4 regions of the Rhizobium hidalgonense genome follow, and region 1 is predicted to be linked to each of the others. Evidence: predicted binding sites of a transcription regulator. Region 1 holds the regulator's gene; each other region holds the start of a gene.
What was found. Region 1 encodes PhoB, which activates phosphate uptake and scavenging genes when phosphate is short. Its sites were predicted from a motif close to TGTCATNNANCTGTCAT; they were not measured.
Positions count from the first base shown of each region.

Region 1 (7,980 bases):
GTCAACCGCTACTGGAACATCACCGACCAGAATGGACAGGTGGACGAGGTGACCGGCCCGGGCGTCGTCGGCGAACAGCCGCGGCTCAGCCCCGGCGACACCTACGAATATTCCTCCGGCTGCCCGCTCGACACGCCCTCCGGGCTGATGTTCGGCCATTATCAGATGGAAACGGATGAAGGCGAGATGTTCGATGTCGACATCCCGGCCTTCTCGCTGGATTCACCGGGGCTGCTGCGGGTGCTCAACTGACGTGTAGCGCCGAAGTTGATAGTGCGAACACGAACGCCGCGCTTGCCGCATGGGTCCTCGGGTCAAGCCCGAGGACGACGGAGGGTGGGGGCAAAGGCTAGCAAGAGGCGAGGGGCCGGGAGCGAATTCATCAAAAGTGTGCAGCGTTTTTTGCTGGAAGTGGTAGCTCTTGTTTTACATGCTTCTCACGCAAAATCGCTTGGGCAGTTTGCTGGAATTCCCAGACGGTCCGCCTCTTGCCGGTCGCTGCCCCCACCACCCTCCGTCATACTCGGGCTTGACCCGAATATCCATGCCGCAAGCACTGCGCGTGGATGTGTTCGGCTACGGTCGGATGCAGCCTTCCTGTCAGCACCAACCTGGACGCAGTGCCCGCACCCGGGCTTGACCAGTCAACAACCTATTAAAACCGATCCTATTCTGCCGGCTGAAGCTCGGTCGGCTCGAAGCGGTAGGTCGTTGAGCAGAATTCGCAGGTGACGGCGATCTCGCCATTCTCCTGGCTGGCCTCGATTTCCTCGGCAGTGAAGCCTTTCAGCACGCCCTTGATCTTGTCCCGTGAACAGCTGCAGCGGTCGAAGACCGCCCGAGGTTCGTAGACGCGCACGCCTCTCTCATGGAACAGGCGAAACAGCAGCCGCTCGGTTCCAACCAGCGGATCGGTCAGTTCATCGGCGTCGATGGTCTCGACCAGCGAACGGGCTTCAGTCCAGGCGTCATCCTCACCATGCGGGCGGCCGCCGGTGTCGCCGTCGCCGCCGTGGAGATCGGGCTGGCGCATGCGCTCCGGCGCTTCCGGCAGAAACTGGGCGACAAGGCCGCCTGCGCGCCAGCGATGGCGCGGCTTGCCGGCATCGTCGCGGTCAAAGAGTTCGGCCGCAGCCAGCCGCACGCGCGTCGGGATCTGCTCCGACTGGCGGAAATAGACGCCGGCAATCTCCTCGAGCGAGGTGCCGTCGAGCTCGACGATGCCCTGATAGGGCTGGCCGAACTTGCCCTGGTCGATGGTGAAGGCGAGCACGCCCCGGCCGAGCAACTGCTCCGGCTCGGTTTCGCCCGCGGCAATCGCCTTGTTGAGCAGAGCGTGATCGAAACGGGCATAGGCGCGGACATTTTCCGGCGTCGAGAAATCGGCGACGAGAAGATCGACCGGGCCATCACCCTTGGTCTGCACGGTGAATTTGCCGTCGAATTTCAGCGAAGTGCCAAGCAGCACCGTCAGCACGACGACTTCGGCGAGCAGCCGGGCGACAGGGGCCGGATAATGATGGCGCTCGAGGATCGCATCGAGCATCGGGCCGAGCTGGACGGCGCGGCCGCGCACATCCAGCCCCTCCACCTGAAAGGGGACGACATGATCATCGCCGGCGAAATCGAACTGGCCGAGGGCGGCTGCAGCTTCTGCCATGGCTTTACTCCTAGTTTTCGGAGCGATGGGTCAGCGTGCCCTTCACTCGCGCGGCCGCGGGTCTATGACTCGCAACATCCGATTATGGTTCAGATCGCGCCCAGGCACCAAGCAAGAATCGACTTCTGCGCATGAAGACGGTTTTCCGCTTCATCGAAGACCACGGATTGCGGACCGTCGATCACCTCATCCGTCACTTCCTCACCGCGATGAGCAGGCAGGCAATGCATGAACAATGCATCGCTGCCGGCCTTGGCCATCAAGGCCGCGTTGACCTGGTAAGGCTGGAAGACATTGTGACCCCGGGCCCGATGTTCCTGATTCATGGAGACCCAGGTATCGGTCACCACGCAATCGACGCCTTCGACCGCACGGTCGGCATCATGGCAGAGCATGATTTCGGCGCCCTCATTGCGGGCCCAGTTCAGATAGTGATCCTTGGGCTCCGAACCAAGGGGCACGGCCATGTTCATGCGATAGCCGAAGCGGGCTGCGCCTTCGACCAGCGAATGCAGCACATTGTTGCCGTCGCCGGTCCAGGCGATGGTCTTGCCCTTGATCGGGCCGCGATGCTCCTCGAAGGTCATGATGTCGGCCATGATCTGGCAGGGATGGGTGTCATCCGTCAGCGCATTGATCACAGGCACGGTCGCATGCTCGGCAAGCTCCTTGAGCCTTGAATGCTCGGTGGTGCGGATCATGATCGCATCGACATAACGCGACAGCACCTTGGCGGTGTCGCCGATCGTCTCGGCGCGGCCGAGCTGCATCTCGGTGCCGGACAAGAACAGCGTTTCGCCGCCGAGCTGGCGCATGCCGACGTCGAAGGAGACGCGAGTGCGGGTCGAGGGCTTTTCGAAGATCATCGCCAGCATCTTGCCGGCGAGCGGCTTGTCGCCCTTGCCGGCCTTGAAGGCCTGCTTGCGGGCGAGCGCATCGTTCATGATGGTTCTGAGGTCGGCTGATGTGACCGCCGAAAGATCGAGGAAATGTTTAGGAGCCATGTTCTTAACCTGTCGTGCGCCCGAAGGCACAATCCCTTCAAGCCGTCTTCTTGACCTTGGCGGCACGGATGCTTTCGGCGGCGCGCTCGAGGCGGGCGAGGCCCTCGCGGGCTTCCTCGGCGGTGACGACGAGCGGCGGAAGAAGGCGGATGACGTTGTCGCCGGCGGGCACGCCGAGCAGATGGGCGGCGCGGATCGCCTCCAGCAGTTCGGCCGAGGGAATGGCGGCCTTGACGCCGAGCAGAAGCCCCTCGCCCCTGATATCCTCGATCACATCGGGATAACGATCCTTCAGCGAAGCGAGGCCCTGGCGGAAGACGAGCGAGACGTCGCGCACCTGCTGGAGGAAGCCATCGGCGAGAATGATGTCGAGCACGGCGCCGCCGACGGCCATGGCCAGCGGATTGCCGCCATAGGTCGAGCCATGGGTGCCGGCCTTCATGCCGGAGGCGGCTTCCGCCGTGGCAAGGCAGGCGCCGAGCGGGAACCCGCCGCCGATGCCCTTGGCGACCGCCATGATGTCGGGGGTCACGCCCGACCATTCATGGGCGAAGAGCTTGCCGGTGCGGCCGACGCCGGTCTGGACCTCGTCGAGGATCAGCAGCAGGCCGTGTTCGTCGCAGAGCTGGCGAAGCGCCTTCATGAATTCGGGGGTGGCCGGGCGTACGCCGCCCTCGCCCTGCACCGGCTCGATGAGGATGGCCGCCGTCGCATCGGTGATGGCGGCGCGGACCGCTTCGATATCGCCGAACGCCACCTGGTCGAAGCCCGGCGCCTTGGGGCCGAAACCTTCGAGATATTTCTCCTGGCCGCCGGCGGCGATCGTCGCGAGCGTGCGTCCGTGGAAGGCGCCTTCGAAGGTGATGATATGGAAGCGTTCGGGATGGCCCTTGGAAAACTGGTAGCGGCGCGCCGTCTTGATCGCGCATTCGAGCGCCTCGGCGCCGGAATTGGTGAAGAACACCTTGTCGGCGAAGGTGGCGTCCGTCAGCCGTTTTGCCAGGCGCTCCTGGCCGGGGATCTCATAGATATTGGAAAGGTGCCAGACCTTGTCGGCCTGCTCCTTCAGCGCTGCGACCACGTGCGGGTTGCTGTGGCCGACGGAGGTGACGGCGACGCCCGCGCCGAAATCGAGATATCGCTCGCCGCTCTCGGTGATCAGCCACACGCCCTCGCCTCGCTCGAACCGCAGCGGGGCACGAGAGTAGGTGTCATAAAGCGGCGCGGCTTCGGCCATGGCGCGAGTCTCCTATCGATGTTATCCAGCAGCGGACTCCGGCTAAGAAAAAACCAGGCCCGAAAAATCAAAAATGCCGCCTTGCGGCGGCCAGCGGCACTATTTCCTTTTCGCGCTGCAATGTCAACAAAACTGCGCCCTTAGCGTATGCAGCAAGGGTGTACAGCGGCATTTTCAGTCTTCAACAGGCAATATTGCAGAAATGCCACGCCGGGGCAGCAAGTTGGGGAAAACTACGAATTCGATTCATCCGGATTCCCGCGACTCTTGTCAGGGAGTCAGCCTCACACTAGGTTAAAGTTCAATTACTAGACTGCATGCGGCGGAACTAGTCACCAAAATTGATCAAGCGTTTCTTGTTTCGGAGGCTTCCGGGACAACGGTGAGGGATTCTGCCATCACCAACGCAGAAGGTGGAGACAGGGCATGAACTGGACAGACGAGCGGGTCGAGAAACTCAAGAAGCTTTGGGCCGAAGGACTGAGCGCCAGCCAGATCGCGGCGCAACTTGGCGGTGTCAGCAGAAACGCTGTGATCGGTAAAGTACATAGGCTCAGCCTTCCGGGCCGCGCCAAGGCCGGCGGCACCGCCGCCACGGCGCGCACGCCGAAACGCAATACCTCGGCGCCGCGCGCACCGAATTATGCCTCTCGCATCACCACCCGCACCGTTACCCGCCAGCAGGGCGCAACGATGCTGAAGGAAGAGATCGAGATCGAAACGGTCGAGGAAATGGAGTACGTGCCGAAGGGCAACGTGGTCGTGCCGATCTCGCGCCGCCTCGGCCTGACGGAACTGACCGAACGCACCTGCAAGTGGCCGGTCGGCGATCCGCTGAAGGACGATTTCCATTTCTGCGGCTGCGAATCCCCCGACAATTCGCCCTATTGCGGCTATCATCAGAAGCTTGCCTACCAGCCAATCAACGAACGCCGCCGGGCGGCAGCGCGGGCCGGCTGAGAAGCGGCATCGCTGGACATGAAAAACGGGCCGCGCGGCCCGTTTTTTTATGAGTAGAGTGGGAAGGCGGCCTTTGTGTTTGGCAACAAAGCCAGCCATACATTCCGTCATCCCAGGGCTTGACCCTGGGATCCACAACCAGGCACTCGGCTTCGATAATTTCCCTGCAGCTGGATGCCATCGCTCTTCTCACAGTGCCAGCCGCATGGATCCCAGGGTCAAGCCCTGGGATGACGGAGGAGAGGTGGTGCCTGGATGACGGAGGAAAGGCGGTGCCGGCTCATACGCCGCGCCGGTGCGATGAAAGGGCGTGGGAAGGGCTGTGCAGGCGGGAACGCCGACCACGCACTCCCTCAGCCTCAGGCTTCCATCGAATAACCGGCGCCGCGGACGGTGCGGATGACGTCTTGCATGTTGGAGAAATTCAGCGCCTTGCGCAGGCGGCCGACATGGACGTCGACGGTGCGTTCGTCGACATAGATGTCGTGGCCCCAGACGCCATCCAGGAGCTGCGAGCGGGAGAAGACCCGGCCCGGCGACGACATCAGGAATTCCAGCAGGCGGAATTCGGTGGGGCCGAGGCGGACTTCGCGACTCTTGCGGTGGACGCGATGGGTTTCGCGGTCGAGCTCGATATCGCCGCATTTCAATACCGTCGACAGCACCTCGGGGCGGGCGCGGCGCAGCATCGCCTTGACGCGGGCAACCAGCTCGGGGGTCGAAAAGGGCTTGACGACGTAATCGTCGGCTCCTGTGGAAAGCCCACGGACACGCTCGCTCTCTTCGCCGCGCGCCGTCAGCATGATGATCGGCAGGCGCTCGGTTTCCGGCCGCATGCGCAGGCGCCGGCAGAGCTCGATGCCGGAGACGCCGGGCAGCATCCAATCGAGGATGAGAAGGTCGGGCGTGCGTTCCTGAAGCCTGATTTCGGCCTCGTCGCCACGAAGGATGGTATCGACCTCGAAGCCTTCCGCTTCGAGATTGTAGCGAAGAAGCACGCTGAGCGCCTCCTCGTCTTCAACTACTGCAACTCTCGGGATCATGCGTATTGGTCTCCTCGCGCATGATCCTTAAACCGGGGATGATTTAAGCAATGCATCCTGCGCAAAATCAGAAAAGTGGCTGCGACCTCTTTGCGCGCCCCACATGGGCGCGCGCGCAATTGACGGGTGCGGACGGTTATTCCGTGACTGCACCAACGGTGTTGGCGCTGTCGTCCTTCGGACGGTCGCCTTCCGGCTGGGCGCCGGTTGCCATGTAATAGATCGTCTCGGCGATGTTGGTGGCGTGATCGCCGATGCGCTCGATGTTCTTGGCGCAGAAGAGAAGATGCGTACAGCTGGTGATATTGCGCGGATCTTCCATCATGTAGGTCAAGAGCTCGCGAAACAGCGAAGTGTACATTGCGTCGATCTCGTTGTCGCGCTCGCGGATCGCACTGGCCTTGTCGGCGGCGCGCGTCGTGTAGACGTCGAGCACTTCTTTGAGTTGGACGAGCGCCAGCTCGGACAGATGCTCAAGGCCGCGGGCGAGCTTGCGGGGAACGCCGGTGCTTTGGACGGCGATGACGCGCTTGGCGGTGTTCTTGCCAAGGTCGCCGACCCGTTCGAGATCGGCGGCAATGCGGATCGAACCCATGATTTCCCGCAGATCGGCGGCCATCGGCTGACGGCGGGCGATGGTAACGATCGCCTTGTCGCCGATTTCGCGTTCGGCGTGATCGAGGATCACATCGTCGGAGATGACCTTCTGCGCCAGCGCCGTGTCGCCGTTGACCAGCGCCCGGACGGATTCGGCAACCATCTGCTCGGCCAGGCCGCCCATTTCGGAAATCCGCCTGGACAGGAACTTCAGATCATCATCATAGGCAGAATAGATATGTGTCGATGCCATGGGGCTTTGTCCTTCGAATAACGGAAAGCTTCGTATCGCCAAAATCAGCCGAAGCGGCCCATGATGTAGTCCTGGGTGCGCGGATCGTCGGGATTGGTGAACATCTTGTCGGTGTCGTTCTCCTCGACGAGATTGCCGAGGTGGAACATGGCGGTGCGCTGCGAGACGCGCGCGGCCTGCTGCATGGAGTGGGTGACGATGACGATCGTGTAGTTCTCGCGCAATTCGTGGATCAGTTCCTCGACCTTGGCGGTGGCAATCGGGTCAAGCGCCGAGCAGGGCTCGTCCATCAGGATGACTTCGGGGCTGACGGCGACGGCACGCGCAATGCAGAGGCGCTGCTGCTGACCGCCCGACAGGCCGGTGCCGGATTCATGCACGCGGTCCTTGACTTCGTTCCAGAGACCGGCGCGCTGTAGGCTGGTCTCGACGATCTGGTCGAGATCGGCCTTCGACTTGGCAAGGCCATGGATGCGCGGGCCGTAGGAGACGTTTTCATAGATTGTCTTCGGGAACGGGTTCGGCTTCTGGAAGACCATGCCGACGCGGGCGCGAAGTTCGACGACGTCGATATCCGGATCATAGATGTCGTCGCCGTCGAGGGTGATCTTGCCGGCGACACGGCAGCCGTCGATCGTGTCGTTCATGCGGTTGAGGCTGCGCAGGAAGGTCGACTTGCCGCAGCCGGACGGACCGATCAGCGCCGTGACGGTGTTTTCGCGGATGTTCAGGTTTACATCGAAAAGCGCGCGCTTCTCGCCGTAGTAAACCGAGACGTCCTGGCCGATCATCTTATAAGGAACGGTGCTCATCTTCTGATCCAGCGCCTTTTCAACTGCAGCTTCGGTCAACATGTTCATGATCTTGTAACTCCGTTTACCAGCGGCGCTCGAAGCGACGACGCAAGAGGATGGCGCCCAAGTTCATGACGATCAGGAACAGGAGCAGGACGATGATGGCACCCGAAGTACGCTCGACGAAGGCCCGTTCGGCCTCGTTGGCCCACATATAGACCTGCACGGGCAGAGCCGTCGAGGGATCGAGCGGTGTCGTCGGCGCGTTGGCGACGAAGGCGACCATGCCGATCAATAGCAGCGGCGCGGTCTCGCCGAGCGCGTGCGCCAGGCCGATGATCGTGCCTGTGAGGATGCCGGGCATAGCAAGCGGCAGAACATGGTGGAACACCATCTGCATCTTCGAGGCGCCGAGGCCAAGGGCTGCAGCGC
Region 1 is NZ_CP054027.1:3,787,531-3,795,510, forward strand. Features, by position in the region: gene apaG (Co2+/Mg2+ efflux protein ApaG) at 1-252, shown strand, start outside; gene FFM81_RS18400 (Hsp33 family molecular chaperone) at 668-1,660, opposite strand; gene argF (ornithine carbamoyltransferase) at 1,750-2,664, opposite strand; gene FFM81_RS18410 (aspartate aminotransferase family protein) at 2,702-3,901, opposite strand; gene FFM81_RS18415 (GcrA family cell cycle regulator) at 4,328-4,861, shown strand; gene phoB (phosphate regulon transcriptional regulator PhoB) at 5,221-5,904, opposite strand; gene phoU (phosphate signaling complex protein PhoU) at 6,041-6,754, opposite strand; gene pstB (phosphate ABC transporter ATP-binding protein PstB) at 6,799-7,614, opposite strand; gene pstA (phosphate ABC transporter permease PstA) at 7,631-7,980, opposite strand, start outside.

Region 2 (7,980 bases), on a different replicon from region 1:
AACGACGCCGGCCTGCTCTCCGACCGGTCCGTGCTACGCCACCGCTCCGACGCCGGCCAGGTGACGGAGGTGTCGCTATCGCGCCAACCCGACGGCGGCATCGTGCTGCTGGCGCGCGATATCACCGATATGGACCGGCAGGAGGCGGAGGCAGCAAAGATCCAACGCCTCGACGGCATCATGCGTATGACCCACCAGGTGAGCCACGAGGTCGGCAACATGATCGGCATCATCACCGGCAGCCTCGGCCTGCTGGAACGCGACACCGGCTTCAACGACCGGCAGAAGCGGCACCTCGCTCGCATCCGCAAGGCAGCCGACCGCGGCAGGTCCTTGGCCGGGAGCATGCTTTCCATTGGCAGCCAGCAGCCGATCCATCCGGACGCGGTGGAAATCGGCGTGGTCCTGCGAGGCATGGCCGACGTGCTGGAAATCGCAATCGGCGAAAAATGCCGGCTTGCCTTCGAGATAGGTGACGACCTGCCGACCGTCCTCATCGACACGGCACTCTTCGAGCAATCGATCCTCAATCTCTGCCTCAACGCCGCCGCGGCCATGCCGGCGGGCGGAACGATCCTCATCCGTTGCGCCCGCAGCGAGGCCGGCGTGACCGTCAGCGTGACCGATGACGGTATCGGCATGTCGGCCGAAGCGGTCGACAAGGCCTTCGAGCCCTATTTCACGACGCGCGACGCCGAAGGCGGCGCGGGCCTTGGCCTCGCTGTCGTCTATGGCTTCGTCCGCCAAAGCGGCGGCGACGCTCGTATTGCCTCGGCGCCGGGCAAGGGAACGGTCGTCGAACTTCTGTTTCCGGCGTGAATTGCGTTCTTGGCCCGCTCGTCAGGAACCGAATTGCGCCGCAACTCCTGAATATGAAGAAGGTCACAACCCAATCAAAACGGCTGGCTGACCACACCAAGACGATCCTCGCAGGCGGGTCTGCACAGCAGTACGGTGCTTTCGCCCAATCGCCGACAACGGGTGTCGAAGCTCTCCTGGTCACGACCCGTGAGACGGGGTTCTGGACGATACCCAAAGGGTGGCCGATTGAGCTCCCCAGCAAGTTGCAGAAAGAGAAGCGTGGGAAGAAGCTGGTGTGAAAGGTCGGGCAAGGAAGCGGATCAATCAGCCATCTCGTCTCGGAGTTCATTCTACTAAAGCCCTCGCCGGCAGTCGCAAGCACCTGCAATTTGCAGCTCGTGTGAAGAGGACCGACCGCGATGACTCCCGATAATTCAAATCTCGAGGCAAGTGATCTTTTCCATCGCACGTCAGTCGTTTATGACGGTTTTATGACAACCCGGATTGGGAAGATTTATGATTAGCGTATTCAAAAAACTCATGCCACGCGAAGACAAGTTCTTCGAACTCTTCGAGCAGCATGCGCGCACCGTCCAGGGCGCCGCTGACGCAATGCGTGAGATCTTCGGCGGCCACGGCGACCTTGAAGCCCATTGCCAGAAGATCGTCGATCTAGAGAACCAAGCTGACGACATCACCCGCGAGGTGCTGCTCGCCGTGCGCCGCAGCTTCATAACGCCCTTTGATCGCGGCGATATCAAGGATCTTATTCAGTCGATGGATGACGCAATCGACATGATGCACAAGACCGTGAAGACGCTTCGCCGCTTCGAGCAGAAGACCTTCGATCCCGGGATGAAGGAAATGGGTGTCCTCATCGCCGAAGCCGCGCGCCTCATCTGCGAAGCGATTCCGCTCCTCGACAAAATGGGAAGCAACGCTCAACGGCTGACGGCAATCGCCGAGGAGGTGACGCGTGTCGAGGGCCGTTCCGACGAACTCTATGAGCAGGGCCTCAAAGATCTCTTCCGGGCGCACGGCAATGGCAACGCGATGGCCTATTTGATCGGCAGCGAGATCTATTCCGAGCTCGAGAAGGTGGTCGACCGCTTCGAGGACGTGGCCAACGAAATCAGTGGCATCGTGATCGAGAACGTCTGATGGAAGCCACGCTTGCCTTTCCCCTGCTGGTCGGCCTGATCGGCGTCGCACTGTTCTTCGACTTCCTCAACGGCTTGCATGATGCAGCCAATTCCATCGCCACCATCGTCTCGACGCGTGTGTTGAGGCCACAATATGCCGTATTCTGGGCGGCCTTCTTCAATTTCATTGCCTTCCTGTTCTTCGGCCTGCACGTCGCCGAAACGATCGGCAAAGGCATTATTGACCCTGCCATCATCACGCCGCCGGTGATATTCGCCGCGCTGATGGGCGCGATCATCTGGAACATTGTCACCTGGATCTTCGGCATCCCATCGAGCTCGTCGCACGCACTGGTTGGCGGCCTGATCGGTGCCGGCGTCGCCAAAACCGGCGTCTCGGCCATTGTCTTCTCAGGCGTCTTCAAGACGGTCCTCGCCATCTTCATGTCGCCGATGATCGGCTTTCTCCTGGCGCTTTTTCTCGTCCTCGTCGTCACCTGGCTGTTCGTCCGCCAGACGCCCTTTGCCGTCGACAAGAGCTTTCGCATCCTGCAATTCGTCTCGGCCTCGATGTATTCGCTCGGCCATGGCGGCAATGACGCGCAGAAGACCATGGGCATCATCGCAGTGCTGCTCTACTCGCAAGGCTATCTCGGCAGCACTTTCCAAGTCCCTCTCTGGGTGGTGATTTCCTGCCAGACGGCGATGGCTCTCGGCACGCTGTTCGGCGGATGGCGCATCGTGCATACGATGGGTTCGAAGATCACCAAGCTCAATCCAATGCAGGGCTTTTGCGCCGAGACAGGTGGTGCGCTTACGCTCTTCGGCGCGACCTGGCTCGGCATTCCGGTCTCAACGACGCATACGATCACCGGCGCCATCGTCGGCGTCGGCGCGGCCAAGCGCGTCTCGGCCGTTCGCTGGGGGCTGGCGAGCAATATCCTGATCGCCTGGATCATAACGCTGCCGTCGGCGGCCTTGATCTCGGCCGCGTTTTATTTCGTCACGTCCTTATTCTAAATCCTTGGCCCTTCGGCAGAGGATAGCTCGGGGAAGCGATGCCGAGTGAGCAGGAACCCGGTCATCTGAGATCCGGCGAGTTGATGGGAAGCAAACGGGCATCGCGGTGCGACAATCCGCAAACCGGCAAATTCGCTGGAAGTTTCCGACGCCAGATCATCAGCTTATCGATATGAAGTTTGGCGTGAGCACTGACCCGCGCCCTTCGCCCATTTCTTTCGCGAGAATTCGGCTTCTGGGAAAGCCATAGCCAAAAGCATCCAGCGACAAGCTTCTCGTGCTCTGCCGGCGCTGCTTCCGCGCCTGATCTTGTGATAGACGCCATCGTGCCTCACACCCCAGAGAGCTGCTGCCGGTCCGTCCGAGCCCCCAGTCGACGCTCAAATATTGAGCAAAATGCCGCAAGTGTACACAATTCCAAATCACTCAAGGAGCGGGGACCAAAAACATCAACAGGTTACAAGCTGGCACACCTCTTGCATGGAATGTGCTGAGTTGGTGGCTAGGGTTCCGGCGCTTCTTTGAAGTGCGGCTGGTCCGAGAGCCACCACCGACGGGGGAGAAATCCCGTCGGGTGCACGGCGGGACAAAAGCCCGGGAGACCTCGTAAGCCAAGGGATTGGTGGCACGATGGTCTTTGCCGATCCCTTTTGAAGAAAAGCAGAAGGGGAATTTCAATGCAGACTTTTTCGAAGATTGTTTCCACCACGGCGCTAGCGGTATCGCTGATACTTGGGCTGGCTTCCGTCGCAGAGGCGGAACAGAAGACCGAATTCAAGGTGGCCTGGTCCATCTATGTCGGCTGGATGCCCTGGGGTTATGCGGCCGATCACGGCATCGTCAAGAAATGGGCTGACAAATACGGCATCAAGATCGATGTCACGCAGTTCAACGACTATGTGGAGTCGATGAACCAATACACGGCCGGCGCCTTCGACGCCGTGACGCTGACCAATATGGACGGGCTGTCGATCCCGGCCGCCGGCGGCGTCGATACAACAGCCGTGATCGTCGGCGACTTCTCGAACGGCAATGACGCCGTCATCCTGAAGGACAAGGCGGGCCTTTCCGACGTCAAGGGTCAGAACGTCAATCTCGTCGAATTCTCGGTCTCGCACTATCTGCTTGCCCGTGCGCTCGAAAGCATCAAGTTGACGGAACGCGACGTGAAGGTGGTCAATACATCTGATGCCGACATGGTCGCAGCCTACAAGACGCCCGACGTCACCGCCGTCGTCACCTGGAACCCGCTGGTTTCCACCATTCTCGAAGATCCCTCGGCCAAGAAGGTTTTCGACAGCTCGCAAGTGCCGGGCGAAATCATCGACCTGATGGTCGCCAATAGCGGCGTGCTGAAGGACAACCCGAACTTCGGCAAGGCGCTTGCCGGCATCTGGTATGAGACGGCCGCCCTGCTGCGGGCAGACACCACCGAGGGCAAGGCAGCCCGTGAGGCCATGGGTTCGGCTTCGGGCACCGATCTTGCCGGCTTCGAAGCCCAGCTTGCCGCCACCAAGCTCTTTGACAAGCCGGCTGATGCCGTTGCCTTCACCTCTTCGCCGAATCTGCCGAAGACCATGGATTTGGTGCGCAACTTCCTCTTCGAGAAAGGCTTGCTCGGCAACGGCGCGCCGTCGGCTGACGTCATCGGCATCGAAATGCCTGATGGCAAGGTGCTGGGCGATACCGGCAATGTGAAGCTGCGCTTCACCGAGACCTATATGAAGGCCGCCGCCGACGGTTCGCTCTGATCACGACGGAGGCGCGGCTTGACCGCGCCCCTCCCCTTCATCAGCGGAGCATTCCCATGCGTTGGATCAACACGAGGCCGAGCCGGGGCGCGCAATTCGCCTTGACGATGCTGCCCTTCGTGCTTCTCGCCCTTGCTTATGCCTTCGGCTCGGCCGCGCGACTGGCAGAAAACGCCAATGACAAGCTTCTGCCGAGCCTTGCCGGCTTTGCCGATGCGATCAACCGTCTGGCCTTCGTCGCCGACCCGCGCACCGGCGAGTTTCTGCTCTGGTCGGACACGGGCGCGAGCCTGGTCCGCCTGCTTGCCGGCCTCGGCATCTCGACGGCGATCGCGCTCGCTTTGGGCATGCTGATCGGCATGCTGCCCTATCTCAGAGCACTGCTTTCGCCCTTCGTCGCCGTTATCTCCATGGTGCCACCGCTGGCGCTGCTGCCGATCCTGTTCATCGTCATGGGCCTCGGAGAAACGTCGAAGATCGCCCTCATGGTCATCGGCGTCGCGCCGACGATGATCCGCGATCTGGCGCTGAAGGCGCTGGAATTGCCCCGCGAACAGATCGTCAAGGCCGAGACGCTCGGGGGCTCCTCCTGGCAGATCGGTCTGCGTGTCGTGCTGCCGCAGATCCTGCCGCGGCTGATCACTTGCCTCAGACTGCAGCTCGGTCCGGCCTGGTTGTTCCTGATCGCGGCCGAGGCGATCTCGTCGGATTCCGGGCTCGGCTACCGCATCTTCCTCGTCCGCCGCTATCTCTCGATGGACATCATTTTTCCCTATGTCGTCTGGATTACCCTGCTTGCCGTTGTCATGAACGCTCTGCTCGATCGCTTGCGCATCGCCGTCTTCCCCTGGTCAGAACTGGAGAAGCAGGCATGAGCGAGTTGAAGATCGAAAGGGTCTGGAAGGAATATGGCGACCAAATCGTCCTCGAGGATGTGTCACTGACCGTCGCTTCGCGTGCCTTCGTCGCGCTTGTCGGCCCGTCCGGCTGCGGCAAGACCACCTTCCTGCGCATGCTGCTCGGCCAGGAACAACCGACGAAGGGCAAGATTTTGCTCGACGGCGAGCCGCTGCCGTCGGAGCCGGGACCGGATCGCGGCGTCGTCTTCCAGCGCTATTCCGTCTTTCCGCACCTGACGGTGCTTGGCAACGTTCTGCTCGGCAAGGAATTTTCCGCCGCGCGCTACAAGGCCAAACTCTTCGGCGCGGAACGCCGCAACGCGATCGAAGACGCGCGCAGGCTGATTGCCGAGGTCGGGCTCGCTGGTTCGGAGGGCAAATATCCGGCCCAGCTTTCCGGCGGCATGCAGCAGCGCCTGGCGCTTGCCCAGGCGCTCATCATGAAGCCGAAGGTGCTGTTGCTCGATGAACCCTTCGGCGCGCTCGATCCGGGCATCCGCGCCGAAATCCACACGCTGATGAAGCGGCTCTGGCATGAAACGCAGATGACCGTCGTCATGGTCACGCACGACATGCGCGAGGCTTTCACGCTGGCCAACCGCGTCGTCGCTTTCGAACGCCGCCGCGACCGGCCTGAAGAGAAGGAGCGCTACGGCGCCACCATCACCAAGGATATTGCCATCTGGCCGCCGCGCCTTGCCGGCCAGCCATCGATTTTCAGCCCTGACCGGGACGGCCCGGTCTCTTCCCTGGGGCACAGCCGGGACGACCTGGCATCATCAGGAGAGACGCTATGATGCATGTGAGACGCTCGCCGGAAGAGATCGCCGCCAATCGCGCGCGCTACGAGGAGCACCAGAAGAAGGGTCTGGAATTCGCGCCCAAGGCGCTTCCCGGCCCAAGCCCGTTGCCGGCACCGGCCATCGATGCCGCTGCCATCATCCACCAGGAGACCATTGCCGGCGGCTGGTACTGGTCGACGAAACTCGCGTGCGGCGAGGCGATCCGCATCGATCAGGGCGAGAGCAATTCGACCGTGGCGCTCGTCGCCTGGAATGCCGACGATACGAGCGAGCGGATCAATCTCGTTGATACCGCCAAAGTCCAGTGGACGACGGCGCTCAGTAAGGGGCGCGTGATCTTCTCCGATATGGGCCGTGTCATGTTCTCGATGATCGAAGACAGTTCCGGCGCCCATGATTGCCTGATGGGCGGCTCGACGGCGGCCTCGAACGCCGCGAAATATCCGGGCGAGAAGACACGCAATACCCGCGACAACCTGATCCTCGTCGCCGTCAAGCTCGGCCTCGACAGGCGCGATATTTCCGGCATCCTCAACCTATTCGCACCCGTCCGCCTGGCCGAGGGCGGGGGTTTCGGCTGGCAGGGCAAACGTTCCAACAGCGGCGACTATGTCGAACTGCGGGCCGAGATGGACATGCTGGTCGGCTTTTCCACCTGCCCGCATCCGCTCGATCCGGATCCGACCTACCAACCGAAGCCTGTCGTCATCACCCGCTACCGGGCAACCGTCTCTGCTGCTGACGACCTCTGCCGCACGGCAACGGCCGAAGCCGTGCGCGGCTTCGAAAACAACGCCCTGATGCAGGCCTGAGGAGACGACGATGTCCGATTTCATCCAGACCTCCCCTGTTCGTAACCTGCAGAATGCCGCGCAGGATCATTTCATCGCCGCCGAAGCCCCATGGTCCGGCCTCGTGCGCAAGGGCCAGACGATCCGCATCGAAGACAGTCTTGGCCAGCAGGCGATCGATACGCTGTTTTACCGTGCCGATGATTTTTCCGAGCGCTATTCCAATCAGGATACGATGCGCATGCAGGGTGCCGCCTATATCGGCATCGGCACGAAGATCATGTCGAATGAAGGCAATGTCATGCTGACCATGACGGCTGATAGCTGCGGCCGCCATGACACGTCCGCCGGCGCCTGCTCCTGCGAAAGCAACACGGTGCGCTTCGGCCATGGGACGAAATACCTGCATGCATGCCGTGATAACTTCGTCCTTGAGGTCAGCAAACACCGAATGGGCAAGCGCGACATCGTGCCCAACATCAATTTCTTCATGAACGTGCCGATCAGGCCGAATGGCGAAATGACGATCGTAGACGGCATTTCGGCGCCGGGCGACTACGTGGAACTCGTCGCGGAAATCGACGTGCTTTGCGTCATCTCCAACTGCCCGCAGATCAACAACCCCTGCAACGGCTTCGATCCGACGCCGATCCGGGTGCTGATCTGGGACGGCGAGGACTGAGCATGTTCAAGAAAGTCCTGATCGCCAACCGGGGCGAAATCGCTATCCGGGTCATCAAGACGCTGCGAGGGATGGGTATTGCCTCCGTCGC
Region 2 is NZ_CP054028.1:878,864-886,843, forward strand. Features, by position in the region: gene FFM81_RS25350 (ATP-binding protein) at 1-819, shown strand, start outside; gene FFM81_RS25355 (NUDIX hydrolase) at 873-1,100, shown strand; gene FFM81_RS25360 (DUF47 domain-containing protein) at 1,318-1,962, shown strand; gene FFM81_RS25365 (inorganic phosphate transporter) at 1,962-2,963, shown strand; guanidine-I (ykkC/yxkD leader) riboswitch at 3,455-3,566, shown strand; gene FFM81_RS25370 (putative urea ABC transporter substrate-binding protein) at 3,641-4,714, shown strand; gene FFM81_RS25375 (ABC transporter permease) at 4,771-5,589, shown strand; gene FFM81_RS25380 (ABC transporter ATP-binding protein) at 5,586-6,410, shown strand; gene FFM81_RS25385 (urea amidolyase associated protein UAAP1) at 6,407-7,228, shown strand; gene FFM81_RS25390 (urea amidolyase associated protein UAAP2) at 7,239-7,889, shown strand; gene uca (urea carboxylase) at 7,892-7,980, shown strand, end outside.
Region 2: the regulator PhoB is predicted to act here: its motif matches at 1,282-1,298, upstream of FFM81_RS25360 (DUF47 domain-containing protein).

Region 3 (7,980 bases), 1.8 Mb from region 1:
CGCCGGCCGCCGTCAGCGTGCTGACGCTTAACGCACGTCCGGTTCCCGTCGTCAGCGAATTGCCCGGGCGCATTGCCGCGACGCGGGTTTCGGAGGTGCGGGCCAGAGTTTCCGGCATCCTGCAGCAGCGGGTCTTCGAGCAGGGCAGCCTCGTTCACCAGGGCGACGTGCTCTACCGGATCGATCCGGCGCTGTTTCGGGTCCGGGTGGCAAGCGCCGAGGCAAGCCTCGAGCGCGCCAAGGCGACGCAGACCAACGCCCGCCTGCAGCTCGACCGCCAGAAGTCGCTGCGCGACCGCGATGTCGCAAGCGGTATCGAATATGATACGGCGGCTGTCGCCCTTGCCCAGGCCGATGCCGATGTGGCGCTGGCGCAGGCAGCGCTCGACGAGGCGAAGATCAATCTCGGCTATACCGAAGTCCGGGCGCCGATCTCAGGCATCATCGGCGGTGCGCTGGTAACCGAGGGCGCACTGGTGACGGCCGATGCCGGCGATGCGTTGGCGTTGATCCAGCAGATCGACCCGGTCTATGCGGACTTCACACAATCCTCCGGCGACTTGCTGGCGCTGAAGCGGGCGGTCGAAAACGGCAGCCTCGCCTCGACGGAACCAGGCAAAGCCGACATCAAGCTGATCTTCGACGACGGCACAGTCTACAGTCAGTCCGGAAAGCTGCTCTTCAGCAGCGCCAGCGTCGATGCGACGACCGGCCAGGTCACCCTGCGCGGCGAATTCCCCAATCCGAAGGGTGATCTGCTGCCGGGCCTTTACATCAGGGTCCGCATCGAACAGGCCGTCCGCGAGAAGGCGATCCTCATCCCGCAACGCGCCGTCATCCGCGCGGCCGACGGCAAGGCGCAGGTCTATGTCGTCGAGCAGGGAGATGTGGCGCAGCCGCGCGACGTCGAGCTCGGTCAATCCTCCGGCAATGAATGGGTGGTCGAAAGCGGCCTGTCCGCGGGCGAGCGCCTCGTCGTCGACGGTGTGCAGAAACTGCAGCCGGGTGCCAAGGTCGCGCCGGAAGAGTGGCGTAGCGGCGAAGTCGCGTCCGGCGACGCCAAGAAGCCGGAGTAAGATCGATGGCACGTTTCTTTATCGATCGCCCGATCCTTGCCTGGGTCTTTGCGATCTTCATCTCCATTGCCGGCCTGATCGCGCTGCCGTTTCTGCCGGTCGCCCAATATCCGAAGGTCGCACCGCCGCAACTCAGCATCACCACCAGCTATCCCGGCGCATCGCCGCAGGACATCTATCAGGGTGTCACCCGTCAGATCGAGGAAGAGCTGAACGGGGTCGAGCACCTTTCCTATTTCGAATCGACCTCCGACACTTCGGGTGCGATGACGATCACCGCGACCTTTGCAGCCGGCACCGATATCGACCAGGCTTCGGTCGACGTTCAGAACGCCATCCGCCGGGTCGAACCGCGGCTGCCGCAGTCCGTCAAGGATCAGGGCATCACGGTCGAGGAGGCGTCGTCAGGCTTCCTGATGTTCATCTCGCTGACATCGACGGACGGGAAGACCGATGAGGTGGCGCTCGGCGACTATCTCAACCGAAATGTCATCGGCGAGCTGCGCCGTCTTGACGGCGTCGGCCGCGCGCAGCTGTTTGCATCGCAGCGGGCGATGCGCATCTGGATCGATCCCGACAAAATGGTTGGCCTCAACCTCACGGCATCCGATATCAGCACGGCGATTTCGGCGCAGAATGCCCAGGTCGCGGCAGGCCAGATCGGCGCGGCGCCCAATCCGATCTCGCAGGACCTGACGGCGACGGTGCTGGTCAAGGGTCAGCTGACCGATACCAAGGAGTTCGGCGATATCGTTCTGCGCGCCAATGCCGACGGCTCGAACGTCAGGCTGAGCGACGTCGCGCGCATCGAAGAAGGCAGCGAGAGCTACAGCTTTTCCACCCGGCTGAACGGCCAGCCGAGTGCTGCCATCGCCATCCAGCTGTCGTCGACCGGCAATGCCGTCAGCACCTCCAATCTGGTCAAGGCGAAGATGGAGGAGTTGTCACGATTCTTCCCTGAGGGCGTTGAATATTCCGTTCCCTACGACACCAGTCCGTTTGTGTCCGCATCGATCGAGAAGGTGGCGCATACGCTCGCCGAAGCCGTCGCGCTCGTTTTCATCGTCATGCTCATCTTCCTGCAGAGCTTCCGCTACACCATCATTCCAACGCTTGTCGTACCCGTCGCTCTGCTCGGCACGCTTGCAGTGATGTTTGCCGCAGGCTTCTCGATCAACGTGCTGACGATGTTTGCGATGGTGCTTGCCATCGGCATTCTTGTCGACGACGCCATCGTCGTGGTCGAAAATGTCGAGCGGCTGATGGCGGTGGAAGGGCTGTCGCCGAAGGAGGCGACCAAAAAGGCGATGCGGCAGATCACCGGCGCCATCCTCGGGATCACGCTGGTGCTCTCCTGCGTCTTCGTGCCGATGGCGTTCTTCCCGGGCTCGACCGGCATCATCTACCGCCAGTTCAGCCTGACCATGGTCGTCTCGATCTTGTTTTCGGCCTTCCTGGCACTGTCGCTGACGCCGGCGCTCTGCGCCACCTTCCTGAAGCCGATCAAAGGCCATCACGAGAAGAAGGGTATTGCCGGCTGGTTCAACCGCAATTTCGACCGGCTGACCGGCCGTTATGCCCGCACCGTCGGCGGACTGGCCAAGCGATCCTGGCGGGTGATGGCCGTCTATGTCGCGCTGGTCGTCGGGCTCGGTTATCTCTTCGTCAACCTGCCGAGCAGCTTCGTGCCGGATGAGGACCAGGGCTTCCTGATCGTCGACGTGCAGGGACCGCCTGAGGCGAGCCGCAACCGCACGGTGGCCTCGCTCGAAAGCATCGAGACGATCTTCAAGAAGGAGCCGGCGGTAGCCAACGTCGTCGCCATTCAGGGCTTCAGCTTTTCGGGGCAGGGGCCGAATGCCGCCCTGGTGTTCGTCACCCTCAAGGACTGGGCCGAACGCGGCGCAGGCAATTCGGTGCAGGAGATCTCCAACCGCACCAATATGCAGCTATTCGCGTTGAAGGATGCGACATCCTTCGCGCTGTCGCCGCCGCCGATCGAAGGCTTCGGCACCACCAACGGGTTCACCTTTCGCCTGCAAGACCGCGGGGGCAAGGGCCAGGCGGCACTGACCGAGGCCGCAGGAATGCTGCTCGGCAAAGCATCTCAGAACCCCATCATCGCCGGGATCCGTCCGGAAGGCATGCCGGATTCGGCCCAGCTGGTGCTGGTCATCGACCGCGAAAAGGCAAATACCTTCGGCGTCGCCTTCGCCGACATCAACAACACGATCACCTCCAACCTCGGTTCGAGTTATGTCAACGACTTCCCGAATTCGGGCCGCATGCAGCGCGTCATCGTGCAGGCGCAGGACAAGAGCAGACTTCAGGCCGAAGACCTGATGAAGCTCAATGTCCGCAATGCGAGCGGCGGCATGGTGCCGCTGTCATCCTTCGCGGTGGCCGAATGGCAGAAGGGACCGGCGCAGATCGTCGGTTATAACGGCTATCCCTCGGTTCGCATTTCGGGCGCCCCGGCCCCCGGATATTCATCGGGTGCGGCGATCGCAGAAATGGAACGGCTGGCCTCGGAGCTTCCCGACGGTTTCGGCTTCGAATGGACCGGCCAGTCGCTGGAAGAACTGAGATCGGGATCGCAGGCGCCGTTCCTGTTCGGCCTCAGTATCCTTTTTGTCTTCCTGCTGCTGTCGGGACTTTACGAGAGCTGGTCCATTCCGCTGTCGGTGATGCTGGTCGTCCCGCTCGGCGTGTTCGGCTGCGTGCTCGCGGTGATGAGCCGCGACATGTCCAACGACATCTACTTCAAGGTCGGTCTGATCGCGATCATCGGATTGTCGGCGAAGAACGCCATCCTGATCGTCGAATTCGCCAAGGACGGCTTTGCCGAGGGGAAATCGCTGATGGATGCCGCGATCGAAGGCGCTCGTCTTCGCTTCCGGCCGATCATCATGACCTCGCTCGCCTTCACCTTCGGGGTGGTGCCTCTGGCGATCGCCACCGGGCCAAGCGCCGCCAGCCAGAACGCGATCGGCACCGGCGTGCTCGGCGGCATGGTCTCGGCAACGGTGCTGGCGATCTTCTTCGTTCCCGTCTTCTTCGTCTTCGTGCTGCGTCTGTTGAGGACGAGACGGCCGGAGGCGGCGAAGGAGGAGGCTTCGGCGGGGCAGGAACCGGCGACGGTGACGTCGCCGACGTAAATGACGCGTCACCTCACGTGAAGAGTTGGCGGGTTGCCTTTGTAACCCGCCGGAGACCTACCCGGCGGTCTTCGGGGTGATTGTCACGTCGGCGCCATAGGCATCGCGCAGATCATCTTCCTGTCCCGGCTGCCGGTCAGCGGCCTGGTGCAACAGGATCGACTCGTATCCTTGCAAGCGCGTCCCTTCAATCAGCGTGACATCGGCGTTTCCGGGGTTGTCGGAACGCTCGAACCACTCGACAGGGCGGTGCAGAAAATTCATTTCGACCGCCCGGTTGGTGACGCCATGGCCGACGATGACGACGTTGTCGCTGCTGTTTTCGGCCTCGCGCATGACGGTCTGAAGGAAGAGGCGCACCCGCTGGGCCACATCCGCCCGGCTTTCGCCATCCGGCGGCCGCGCGTAGAACTTGCCGCTGTTGCTGCGTAGCCTTGCCCATTTTTCGAATTCTTCGGGAAATTTCTGCTTTTGTTCGGCGTGGTCATAGATTTCGGTGAAAAGACCGAAATCCTGCTCGCGCAGCAGGTAATCCTCCCGGATCTCGCCGACGACGCTTTCCGGCAAGGCTGTGAGCAGGGCATCCTTGCTCTGCCGTGTCCTGAGGAATGGCGAGTACCAGATCTGCAGCTTGCCGAAATCCGCGCCCGGCAATGCCTTCAAATAGGAGGCGATGGCGCCGCCGGCTTCCACCGCCTGGCGATGGCCCCATTGCGTCAGCGGCACGTTGTGATCGCCGAATTGGCGATAGGCCCGTTCGTTGAGGTTGCCGAGAGATTCGCCGTGGCGAACGAGAAAGAGACGCATCAGCCATCCCGCATTGTCGGATATGGAATCGCCGTCATCATGAACGCGCGCGATGGAGAGGGCAACATTGCCGGGAGGAAGCAGCCGACGATACGCTAGCTGCTTGCGTGGGATGGGGTTTGCAGGGCTTTTTCCCCAGTTTGTCATCTTCCTGAAACACGAGTCTGGTTTTGGAAGGCTAGATGAAAGATGGGGCATGAGCAGCAGCTCATGATAGACATGATGGAACCCAGACATTTCCGCACGCTCTTCATTTCCGATGTCCATCTCGGCTCGAAGGCCGCGAAGGTTGATTTCCTCCTGGATTTCCTGCGCCACCACGAGGCCGATACGATCGTTCTCGTCGGCGACATCGTCGACGGCTGGCGCCTGAAGCGCAGCTGGTACTGGCCGCAGGTCTGCAACGATGTCGTTCAGAAGCTTCTGCGCAAGGCGCGCAAGGGCACGCGCGTTGTCTATATTCCCGGCAATCACGACGAATTCCTACGCGATTTCCCAGGCATGCATTTCGGCGGCATCGAGGTCGTCGATCGCATGATGCATGACGGCGCCGACGGCAAAAAATACCTGATCCTGCACGGCGACGAATTCGACGTCGTCGTCCGCAACGCGCGCCTGCTCGCCTATCTCGGCGACTGGGCCTACGACACGGCGATCCGCATCAACATCCTCTTGGCCGCCGTTCGCCGCCGCCTCGGCATGCCCTACTGGTCGTTCTCGGCCTGGGCGAAGCTGCAGGTCAAGCATGCTGTCAACTTCATCGGCGAGTTCGAGCGCGTCGTTGCAGAGGAAGCCCGCAAGAACGGCGCCGACGGCGTGATCTGCGGACACATCCATCATGCCATCATCCAGGATATGGACGGCATCCGCTATATCAATACCGGCGATTGGGTTGAAAGCTGCACGGCGGTCGCCGAACATGAGGACGGCACCTTCGAACTGATCACCTGGCGGGCGCTCGCCAGCAGCGTGCCGGCGCTTGTTGCCCTCGAGCATCTCGAAGATGCAAAACTGGCCCCCCAGGCTGCTTGATTTTGGCCGCGTGATTTTGGCGCCGGCGTATCCGCGCCGCGCTCCCAGTGATTTAGCCGTTACCGCCAGGTGACAGGCCCCATTATTTTCTAAAACGTTTCAGTGAGGCTATTTCTCGCAATAGTCGCTTCCAGGGTGGTGTGTTAGGACAACGATCAGTTTCCTTCAGGTCCACCGATGATTCCCGCTCAACATTCCCCGAGTGAGGGAGCGCCGCCGCGCTTCCGGCTGCTCAGTGCGCTTTCCTATTGCGCCCCGCTGCTCGTCAACGGCATCGTTCTGCCGTTCTTTCCGGTCTGGCTCGCGACCCACAGCTTCAGCGACCACGAGATCGGCATCATCCTTGCCATACCGATGGTGGTTCGCGTGCTGGTGGCGCCTGTCGTGGCCATGATCGCCGACCGTCTGAAGGAACGCGCCGACGTGCTGCTCTGGTCGGGCGGCCTGTCGCTGCTGACGGCGATCGCGCTTTTCTGGACGACCAGCTTCTGGCCCGTGACTATCGTTTACGCGCTGCAGGGCGCCACCTTCGCGCCCTATGTGCCCGTCGTCGAATCGATCGTCATTTCGGGCGTGCGCCGCTGGGGGCTCGATTACGGGTCGATGCGCGTTTGGGGCTCGATCGCCTTCATCGTCTCGACGCTGGTCGGTGGCCAGATGGTCAGCCGGTTCGGCGGCGGAATGGTGCTTGTCGTCATGGTGTTCGGCTTTGCCATGACCGTTGTTATGGCGATCTTCTGTCCGCGCATCGGGCCGACGCGGCGCCGCGGCCAGCCGATCAACATTCCAGCCGCTACCGGCAGCGGGCTGCGCGAGCCGCATTTGCTGCTGCTTTTGATCGGTGTCGCCATCCAGCAGTCGAGCCATGCGGTACTCAACGCCTTCTCCTCGATTTATTGGCATCAGCTAGGCTTTTCAGGCGCTCAAGTCGGCCTGCTCTGGAGCGCCGGCGTTGCTTCCGAGGTGACGGTGTTCTTCCTGTCGAAGCGCCTCAACCGGCGCTTCAACGCCTGGACGCTGATCCGCTTCGGCTGTGCCGTCAGCGTCTGCCGCTGGATCCTGTTTCCCATGAATGCGGGTTTTGCCGGTTTTTTCCTGCTGCAGTGTTTTCACGGCTTCACCTATGCCTTCGTGCATACGGGCGTGCAGCGGCGGATCATGGCGACGGTGCAGGAGACGCAGGAATCCTCGGCGCAAGGCGCCTATTTCTTCTATGTCGGCATGGCGATGGCGCTGATGACGCTGGCGTCGGGTTATCTCTATGCCTGGCTCGGCGTCGTCAGCTATTACGTCATGGCGCTGGTCGCATTCTCCGGCCTCGGCCTTGTCATCTTGGCCTACTACCTTCAGCCCCAAAGCGTGCTTTCGGGCGGAAAGACCAGGGAAGCGGCGTAGCGCAGGCCGGGTTCGCGATCGCGGGCAAGCAGCAGCGGACCGTCGAGATCGACGAAATCGGCATTCTGGGCGAGCAGCACGGCGGGCGCCATTGCCAGCGAGGTGCCGACCATGCAGCCGATCATGATGCTGAATCCGAGGCGTTCGGCCTCGGCCTTCATCGCCAAGGCTTCCGTCAGGCCGCCCGTCTTGTCGAGCTTGATGTTGATCGCGTCGTAGCGGTCGGCAAGGCTTGCGAGATCACCGGTATGGTGGACGCTTTCGTCGGCGCAGACCAGCAGCGGCCGGCGGATTTCAGCAAGCAGCGCATCGCGGCCGGCCGGCAGCGGCTGCTCGACGAGAGCCACACCCGCTTCCGCAGCGATATGGAGATGGCGTTCCAGCACCGCTTCCGGCCAGCCCTCATTGGCATCGAGGATGATGGCGGCGTCGGGTGCGGCCGCACGGACGGCGCGGATGCGGCTTTCATCGTCGCCGGTTCCGACCTTCACCTTGAGCAGCGCGCGGCCGGC
Region 3 is NZ_CP054027.1:2,001,545-2,009,524, forward strand. Features, by position in the region: gene FFM81_RS09540 (efflux RND transporter periplasmic adaptor subunit) at 1-1,076, shown strand, start outside; gene FFM81_RS09545 (efflux RND transporter permease subunit) at 1,082-4,234, shown strand; gene FFM81_RS09550 (histidine phosphatase family protein) at 4,292-5,041, opposite strand; gene FFM81_RS09555 (UDP-2,3-diacylglucosamine diphosphatase) at 5,231-6,073, shown strand; gene FFM81_RS09560 (MFS transporter) at 6,251-7,468, shown strand; gene dgcA (N-acetyl-D-Glu racemase DgcA) at 7,420-7,980, opposite strand, start outside.
Region 3: the regulator PhoB is predicted to act here: its motif matches at 5,183-5,199, upstream of FFM81_RS09555 (UDP-2,3-diacylglucosamine diphosphatase).

Region 4 (7,980 bases), 130 kb from region 1:
AAACTTACCGGGATCGACCCAGAGGAATGTTTCGCGCCGCACGGAAAGATAAATCTCCGCGAGCATTTCCTGGTCTTCCGCCCGCGGCGGCCTGATGGTCCACGTCATGACGTCGATTTAACCCAAGCTCCCAGGCGCGCCAAGCTTAAAGCGTGTGCCCTCGACTGCGATCAGCCGGCCGCCATCCTTGCGACGACGGCGGCATTGAAATCCGAAAAGAACCCTTCGGCGAGCCTCTGCGAGGTCGCATCGAGCAGGCGTGCCCCGAACTGGGCAAGCCTGCCGCCGAGTTCGGCTTTTGCCCGATAATGCAGAATGGTGTTAGCGCCGCTTTCTTCGAGCACGACATCGGCGCTGCCTCTGGCGAAGCCGGCAAGACCACCCTTGCCTTCGGCCGACAGCGTGTAGCTCTTCGGCGCATCGACATTGGAAAGCGTCAACAGCCCGTGGAAGGTGGCCGACAGCAGGCTGAACCTGACCTTGATCGTCGCCTCGAAGCTATCAGGCGACAGCCGTTCGATGCTCTGGCAGCCTGGAATGCAGCCGCGCATGATCTCGGGATCGTTGAGCGCCGCCCAGACGACATCCCGCGGCGCGGCGATGCGTTCTTCGCCGGTGAAATCCATTCGATAGCCCCATCTTCGATTCGCTCACCTTATCCCAGCGGCGAGGCTATTTGCCACGCCGGAAAGGAATGTTATCTGGCGTTCGAAGCAAGGAACCGGCGATGGACGACGAACTGAAGCCCTGGAGCGTGACGGCAAGCCGCATCTCTTATGAGGACCGCTGGATCCGGCTGCGAAGCGACGACTGCATCACCGCCGATGGGACCGTCATCGCCCCCTTCCATGTGCTCGACTATCCCGACTGGATCAACGTCATCCCGATCATGCCTGACGGGCGTGTGTTGCTGACGCGGGAATACCGGCACGGTCGCGGCGAGATCATCCATGGGCTCGTCGCCGGCGGTGTCGAGCGCGGCGACAGCGAGACCGGCGATGCGGGGCTGGCGGCAGCCCGACGCGAACTGCGGGAGGAGACCGGTTATGACGCTTCAACCTTCGTCAAGCTGCTGACCTCCTATCCGAATGCCGCCAGCCACAGCAATACGGTGACGAGCTGGCTGGCGCTCGGCCTCAGCCGGGCCGGCGAACCGCGTTTCGACCCAGGCGAAAAGGTCGAGCTGCTGTTTGCGGATCTTGCCGCCATCCTTGGCGACCTGCAGTCCGGCGCGGTCATCATGCAGTCGATGCATATCGCAGCTCTTTATGCGGCGGAAAGCTGGCTTCGCAGGCGCTCATCCGAGACTTGAAATAAATGCCGCGCCGGCGCGCAGTTGATCCGGCACGGTTTTCTGGGCTACTGCATAATTTCAAAAGGGTCCTGTTGAGCGCAGACCCTTTAACGACACCCCGACAGAGACGCGGAAGAGCACCTTGAAACAAAGAGAACGCCGGCCGGGCCAGAAGAAGACATCAGGTCCTGCCGGCGAAAGCCGCAGGGACGATCGGGCCGGCCGGCCGCCGAAGCCGGTCGCCCGGCCGGCCGTCAGCCGCGAGACGGTGCGCGAGCCTGCCGTGCCTGCCGCGGTCGAGCGGCCGCTGATGACACGCCGCGGCGAGCGTCCGGCCGAGCGCGTACCCGTCATCCTCGAATCGCTCGGAGCCGGCGACTTCCACCTGATCGACAGCGGCAATGGCGAAAAGCTGGAGCAATACGGCCCCTACCGCATCATCCGCCCGGAGGCACAGGCGCTGTGGCGGCCTTCGCTGCCCTCCCACGTCTGGGAAAAGGTCGATGCCGCCTTCACCGGCGATACCGACGAGGAAGGCACCGGCCGCTGGCGCTTCCCGAAGGAAGCGCTCGGCGAGACTTGGCCGCTCAATCTGCTCGGCGTCGATTTCCACGGCCGTTTCACCTCCTTTCGTCATGTCGGCGTCTTCCCGGAACAGATCGTGCACTGGAGCTGGACGAAGGATCAGGTCGAAAAGGCCGGCCGGCCGCTAAAGGTGCTGAACCTGTTCGGATATACCGGCGTCGCCTCGCTGGTTGCCGCCGCAGCCGGCGCCGAAGTCACCCATGTCGACGCCTCGAAGAAGGCGATCGGCTGGGCGCGGGAAAACCAGGCGCTCGGGCGCATGGAGAAGCTGCCGATCCGCTGGATCTGCGAGGATGCGATGAAATTCATCCTGCGCGAGGAACGGCGCGGCAGCCAATACGACATCATCCTCACCGATCCGCCGAAATTCGGCCGCGGCCCGAACGGCGAGGTCTGGCATCTGTTCGAGCATCTCCCCCTGATGCTCGATGTCTGCCGCGAAATCCTGTCGCCGACGGCGGTCGGTCTGGTGCTGACGGCCTATTCGATCCGCGCCAGCTTCTATTCGATCCACGAGCTGATGCGCGAGACGATGCGGGGCGCCGGCGGGGCGGTCGAATCCGGCGAGCTGGTCATCCGCGAGGCAGGCCTCGACGGCAAGACGCCGGGCCGCGCGCTTTCCACCTCCCTCTTTTCCCGCTGGGTGCCGAAATGAGCAAGGACTTCCACGATCACGGACCGCGCAGGGTCGGCCAGGTGAAGGAAGTCACCTCGCTTGCCAATCCGATCATCAAGGACATCAAGGCGCTAACCAACAAGAAGTCGCGCGAGGAAAGCGGAACTTTCCTGGCCGAAGGACTGAAACTCGTCATCGATGCGATCGAGCTCGGCTGGACGATCCGCACGCTGGTCTATGCCAAAGCCGCCAAGGGCAAGCCGCTGGTCGAGCAGATGGCGGCAAGGACCGTCGCCTCGGGCGGGCTGGTGCTCGAAGTCAGCGAAAAGGTCATCGCCTCGATCACCCGGCGCGACAATCCGCAGATGGTCGTCGGCATCTTCGAGCAGCGCTGGAAATCGCTCAAGGACATCCGGCCGAGGGAGGGCGAGACCTGGGTGGCGCTCGACCGGGTGCGTGATCCGGGCAATCTCGGCACCATCATCCGCACAGCCGATGCGGCCGGCGCTTCCGGCATCATTCTGATCGGAGAGACAACCGATCCCTTCTCGCTCGAAACGGTGCGAGCCACCATGGGCTCGGTGTTTGCCGTTCCCGTGGCAAGGGCGACGCCGGAGGAGTTCATCGCCTGGCGGAAATCGGCCGGCGTTTCCGTCGTTGCGACACATCTTGCCGGCGCGGTCGATTACCGCACGATCGACTACCGGAATAAGCCCGTCGTACTCTTGATGGGCAACGAGCAATCCGGCCTGCCGGAGCAACTGGCCAGGGAGGCCGATGCGCTTGCCCGCATCCCGCAGCAGGGCCGCGCCGATTCGCTGAACCTCGCCGTCGCCACCGCCGTCATGCTCTTCGAGGCGCGCCGCCACCTCCTCTCACTTGCCGAGGGCAAATGACTGAACCGACGTCTATCCGCCCCGCGCTGTTTTCGCGCCCGGCGCCGATCCTCTTCTTCATCATCGTCGCCGTGCTCATCGACCAGATCGTCAAGATTGCCGTCGATCATACCCTGCCGCTGCAGGAGGCGGTGCCCGTCATTCCGATGCTGGCGCTCTACCGCACCTATAATCTCGGCGTTGCCTTTTCGATGCTGGAGGGCATGGACGGCTGGTTCATCGTCGGCATGCGGCTGATCATCGTCGCCTTCGTCATCTGGTTGTGGTACCGCACGGCTAAGGACCGCTGGCTCGCCCATCTCGGCTATGCGCTGATCATTGCCGGGGCGATCGGCAATCTCGTCGACCGCTTCGCCTACGGCCATGTGATCGACTACATCCTCTTTTACACCGAAAGCTGGTCCTTCGCGGTGTTCAACCTCGCCGACAGCTTCATCACCATCGGCGCCGGCTGCGTCATTCTCGACGAGCTGCTGCTGCCAAAAAAGGCCGGCCGCTAAAATCTTATCGATTTCCTGAAGGCATTCGGAAGAGGCCTCATGTTAGCCAGATAGCATGCAGAGTCTGGGACAATTGCAGGAAACATTGTCCGCCGCCTTCGGCGGACCCGCCGCCAAGCCGCGTGAAGAGCGGATGGCGGGGTACTCCTCGCGACCGCGCGCATCGGCGCCTCAGGCAGCCGATGACCGCCAGACAAGGCCTGCAGCGACACGGCGCCTGCTGGTCTACTGGCTTGGCGGCGCAGGCCTGCTTGCCGCGATGATCCTGACGCTGCTTGCCCATGCCGGCGATCCGCTGCTGCTGTCGGGCGGGCTTGTCGTTCTCGGCCTTGCCGTCATCGCCAGTTATGCCGTCCTGATGGTTCGCCGACGCCGGCGCCCCAGCGGCGGCAAATCCTTGCCGGACTGGAGCGATGGCGCAAAGCTGTTTGCCGATGTGCACGACGTACTCGGCGATATCACCGTCAGCCGCAGCATGGACCGGCGCATCATCTCCGCCAACGACACGTTTCGCCGCCTGACCGGACGGCTGCGTCCGGAGGGACTGAGCTGCGAGGAGATCGGGCTCGCCTTCCGTCCCGGCCCGATACCGCATTGCTTCGACGTCGAGATTTCGACGCCGGACGGCCAGCGCATCTTTCTCTGGCGCGACGTCGTCACCCGCGATCCGGCTAACGGCCGTCTGCTGCTGCAGAGCGTGGCGCGTGATGTGACCGACGAGAGGCTGATCGCGCAGGGCCGCGAAGAGGCCCGCCAGAAAGCCGAATATAACAGCGCCGCCAAATCGCGGCTGCTTGCCACCGTCAGCCACGAGGTGCGCACGCCGCTTTCCGGCATCCTCGGCATGACGCACCTGCTCGCCGAGACGCGGCTGACGCAGGAGCAGCAGGACTATCTAGCGAATATCCGCCAGTCCGGCCACGCGCTGACGCAACTGGTCGAGGATCTGCTCGATTTCTCCACCATCGAGGTCGGTCGCTTTGCGCTGCATCCACGCTCGGAATCGCTGCGCAAGCTGCTCGAAAGCGTGGTCGAGATGCTCGCCCACCGGGCGCATGAAAAAGGCATCGAGATCGGCGCCACGGTGTCATCCGACGTGCCGGAGAATATGAGCTTCGATCCGGCGCGGCTGCGCCAGGTTCTCTTCAACGTCATCGGCAATGCCGTGAAGTTCACCCAGGTCGGCGGCGTTTTCATCCGCGTGTCGCTCGACGTCGACGACCTGTCGATCACCGTCACCGATACTGGTCCGGGCATGACGGCCGAGGAGCAGGCGCGCGTCTTCGGCGAATTCGAGCAAGGCGGGAGCGTCGCCGACAAGAGCAGCGGCACCGGGCTTGGCCTTGCCATCTCCGCCCGCATCATGCGCGAATTCAACGGCACGCTGACGGTAGCCGGCGAAAAGGGCAGAGGCAGCGAATTCACCATCCGCTTCCCTGTCGATATCGGCAGCGAGCGCCCCGACCGGCGCAATACGCTGCTTGCCGGCAACAGCGTCGTGCTGTTGGCACCGGCAGGGGCAGCGCGCGCCGCCATCGCCGAGACGATCGCAGCACTCGGCGGCCTCTGCCATCTTGTTGCCGACGGCGAGAGCGCCCGGGCAACGCTGCTCGGCCTGGCAAACAGCGGAAAGCGGCCGACCGACATCATCATCGACCATCGTATGTCGGCGGAATTTTCCGCCCATCTTGCCGACCGCGCCGAAATCGCAGCCCTTGGCCTGCGCAAAGTGCTGCTCGTCAATCCGGAGGAGCGCAGCGCCCATCCGCTTGATCTTTTCGACGCCTGGCTGATCCGGCCGCTGCGCGAACAATCGCTGATCGACGTGCTGCGCGGGCGCATGCGCGGCATGGAGAAGCGCGACGCGCTGAACGACAATCAGCCGGGGTTCGGCCTGTCGATGGCGGAGACGATGGTTGCCGCCAGCGGGCTGAACATCCTGCTGGGCGAGGACGATCCGATCAATGCCATGCTGGTGCGCGTCGTCCTTGAGAAGGGCGGGCACAAGGTGCGCCATGTCGAGGATTTCGAGGCACTTCTCGACTGCGCCCTGTGCGAGGCGAATGCCCGGCCGGACATCATCATCAGCGACCTGTCGATGCCTGGCGGCAACGGCATCGATATGCTCGGACGGCTGCGCGGCCACGAGAGACGGCTCGATCTTGCCCCTGTGCCGGTGATTGTGCTGACCGCCGACAAGAGCGACGAATCGCGCCGGCAGGTCTTGCTGAACGGCGCCAACCGCGTCATGGTCAAGCCGGTCGACCCGGTGCGCCTGCTGACCGAAGTTCAGGCGGTCGCCGCACTTTCCGCCCGCCGGGCAGAGGCGCGATAACGTGCCGCGGCGGGCTGCCTGCTTCTTGCGTTCAGAAATTCAATATGTCACTTTCCTGTCGCAGAGAAGTGTTTTATGGCGTCGATAAGCCGGTAACGGGAGAATCGCCATGTCCGCCATCGACATCCTGAATCGTGACACCACCGTGGAGGCCGCACGGCCCTCGCCGGCTGCTGCGCAGACGGACGGCGATATCCTCGGCCGCATCGGCAATCTGGAAACCCGCCTTGCCCGCACCGCGCGAGAGATCGATGCCGCCCAAGCCGTGCGCTACCGCGTCTTCGTCGACGAAATGAAGGCGCAGTTGCCGCTGGATGCTATGCGCCGCCAGCGCGATGTCGATGCTTATGACGCCTTTTGCGATCATCTTCTCGTTCTCGACCGCACGATCGAGGGTGACCCGGAAGACCAGATCGTCGGCACCTACCGGCTGTTGCGCCAGGATGTCGCTATCGCCAATGGCGGTTTTTACTCGGCTTCCGAATTCGAGATCGAGGGCCTGATTGCCAAACATCCGGACAAGCGCTTCATGGAGCTTGGCCGTTCCTGCGTGCTGCCGGAATACCGCACCAAACGCACCGTCGAGCTTCTGTGGCAGGGCAACTGGGCCTATGCGCTGAAGCACGGCGTCAACGCCATGTTCGGCTGCGCTTCCTTCCCTGGCGTTTATCTCGAAAGCCACGCGCTGGCACTGTCTTTCCTCTACCATAATGTGCTGGCGAAGAACGAATGGGCCGTCGGCGCCTTGCCGCATCTCGCCCGCAACATGGACCTGATGCCGGTCGAGGCCATCAACCCGAAGCGGGCGCTGATGGCCCTGCCGCCGCTCATCAAGGGTTATCTCAGACTCGGCGCCATGGTCGGCTCCAGCGCCGTCATCGATCATGCCTTCAACACGACCGACGTGCTGATCGTGCTGCCGATCTCCAGCATTTCCGACCGCTACCTCAACTATTACGGCGCCGACGCCGGCCGCTTCGCGAGCTAGTCTAAAGCCTTCTTCTACGCCGCCCGGTAGATTGCCGCAAAACAGCCGAAGTGAAAGAACCCCACTTCAAGCAATGTACCGCAACGGCTGTCGGTTGGAAGGATCGCGTAGATCCTCTCGGGCGGCTTGCAAGCGGATTGTCCTGAGATAGGCGGCCGGTGTGGTTCCCTTGAACTCACGAAAACCGACTTCAACAGCGCGAATAGACGCGTCTTGGGGGATGTGACGTCTGTCATGGGACCCAACCGGCTGATGAAATTAGAAACAATTGAGCAGCAAAAGCGTCACCCATGGCTTTTTCAAAGTCCGGGCAGGCAATTCATGCCGCGCGTAAGCGGTTATTGTATCAAAAGTATGACTTATGGACAGTGCCTTGGAACTCCTGAGGCGGGCGAGCCCAAACCTCTAGAAAATCCATAAAAAACAATGCCCAGCCGACCTGCTGTCGGCCGGCATTGAATGCCGCTCATGTGTGAGCAGGATAAGATCTACGAGACGCCATAGGCCGCGATCGCCGCCATGTTGACGATGTCGCTGTCCTTGGCGCCCATCGAGGTGATCTGCACCGGCTTGTCGAGGCCGACAAGGATCGGGCCGATGACCGTGGAGCCGCCGAGTTCCTGCAGCATCTTGGTCGAGATCGAGGCCGAGTGGAAGGCCGGCATGACCAGTACATTGGCCGGGCCGGAAAGACGGCAGAAGGGATATTGCTCCATCACCTTGCGGTTCAGGGCGACATCGGCGGCCATCTCGCCGTCATATTCGA
Region 4 is NZ_CP054027.1:3,921,140-3,929,119, forward strand. Features, by position in the region: gene FFM81_RS19075 (GNAT family N-acetyltransferase) at 1-108, opposite strand, end outside; gene FFM81_RS19080 (SRPBCC family protein) at 171-626, opposite strand; gene FFM81_RS19085 (NUDIX hydrolase) at 728-1,312, shown strand; gene FFM81_RS19090 (class I SAM-dependent methyltransferase) at 1,437-2,534, shown strand; gene FFM81_RS19095 (TrmH family RNA methyltransferase) at 2,531-3,391, shown strand; gene lspA (signal peptidase II) at 3,388-3,891, shown strand; gene FFM81_RS19105 (PAS domain-containing hybrid sensor histidine kinase/response regulator) at 3,947-6,226, shown strand; gene olsB (l-ornithine N(alpha)-acyltransferase) at 6,336-7,214, shown strand; partial or broken gene FFM81_RS19115 (helix-turn-helix domain-containing protein) at 7,229-7,421, opposite strand; gene FFM81_RS19120 (NADP-dependent malic enzyme) at 7,703-7,980, opposite strand, start outside.
Region 4: the regulator PhoB is predicted to act here: its motif matches at 6,272-6,288, upstream of olsB (l-ornithine N(alpha)-acyltransferase).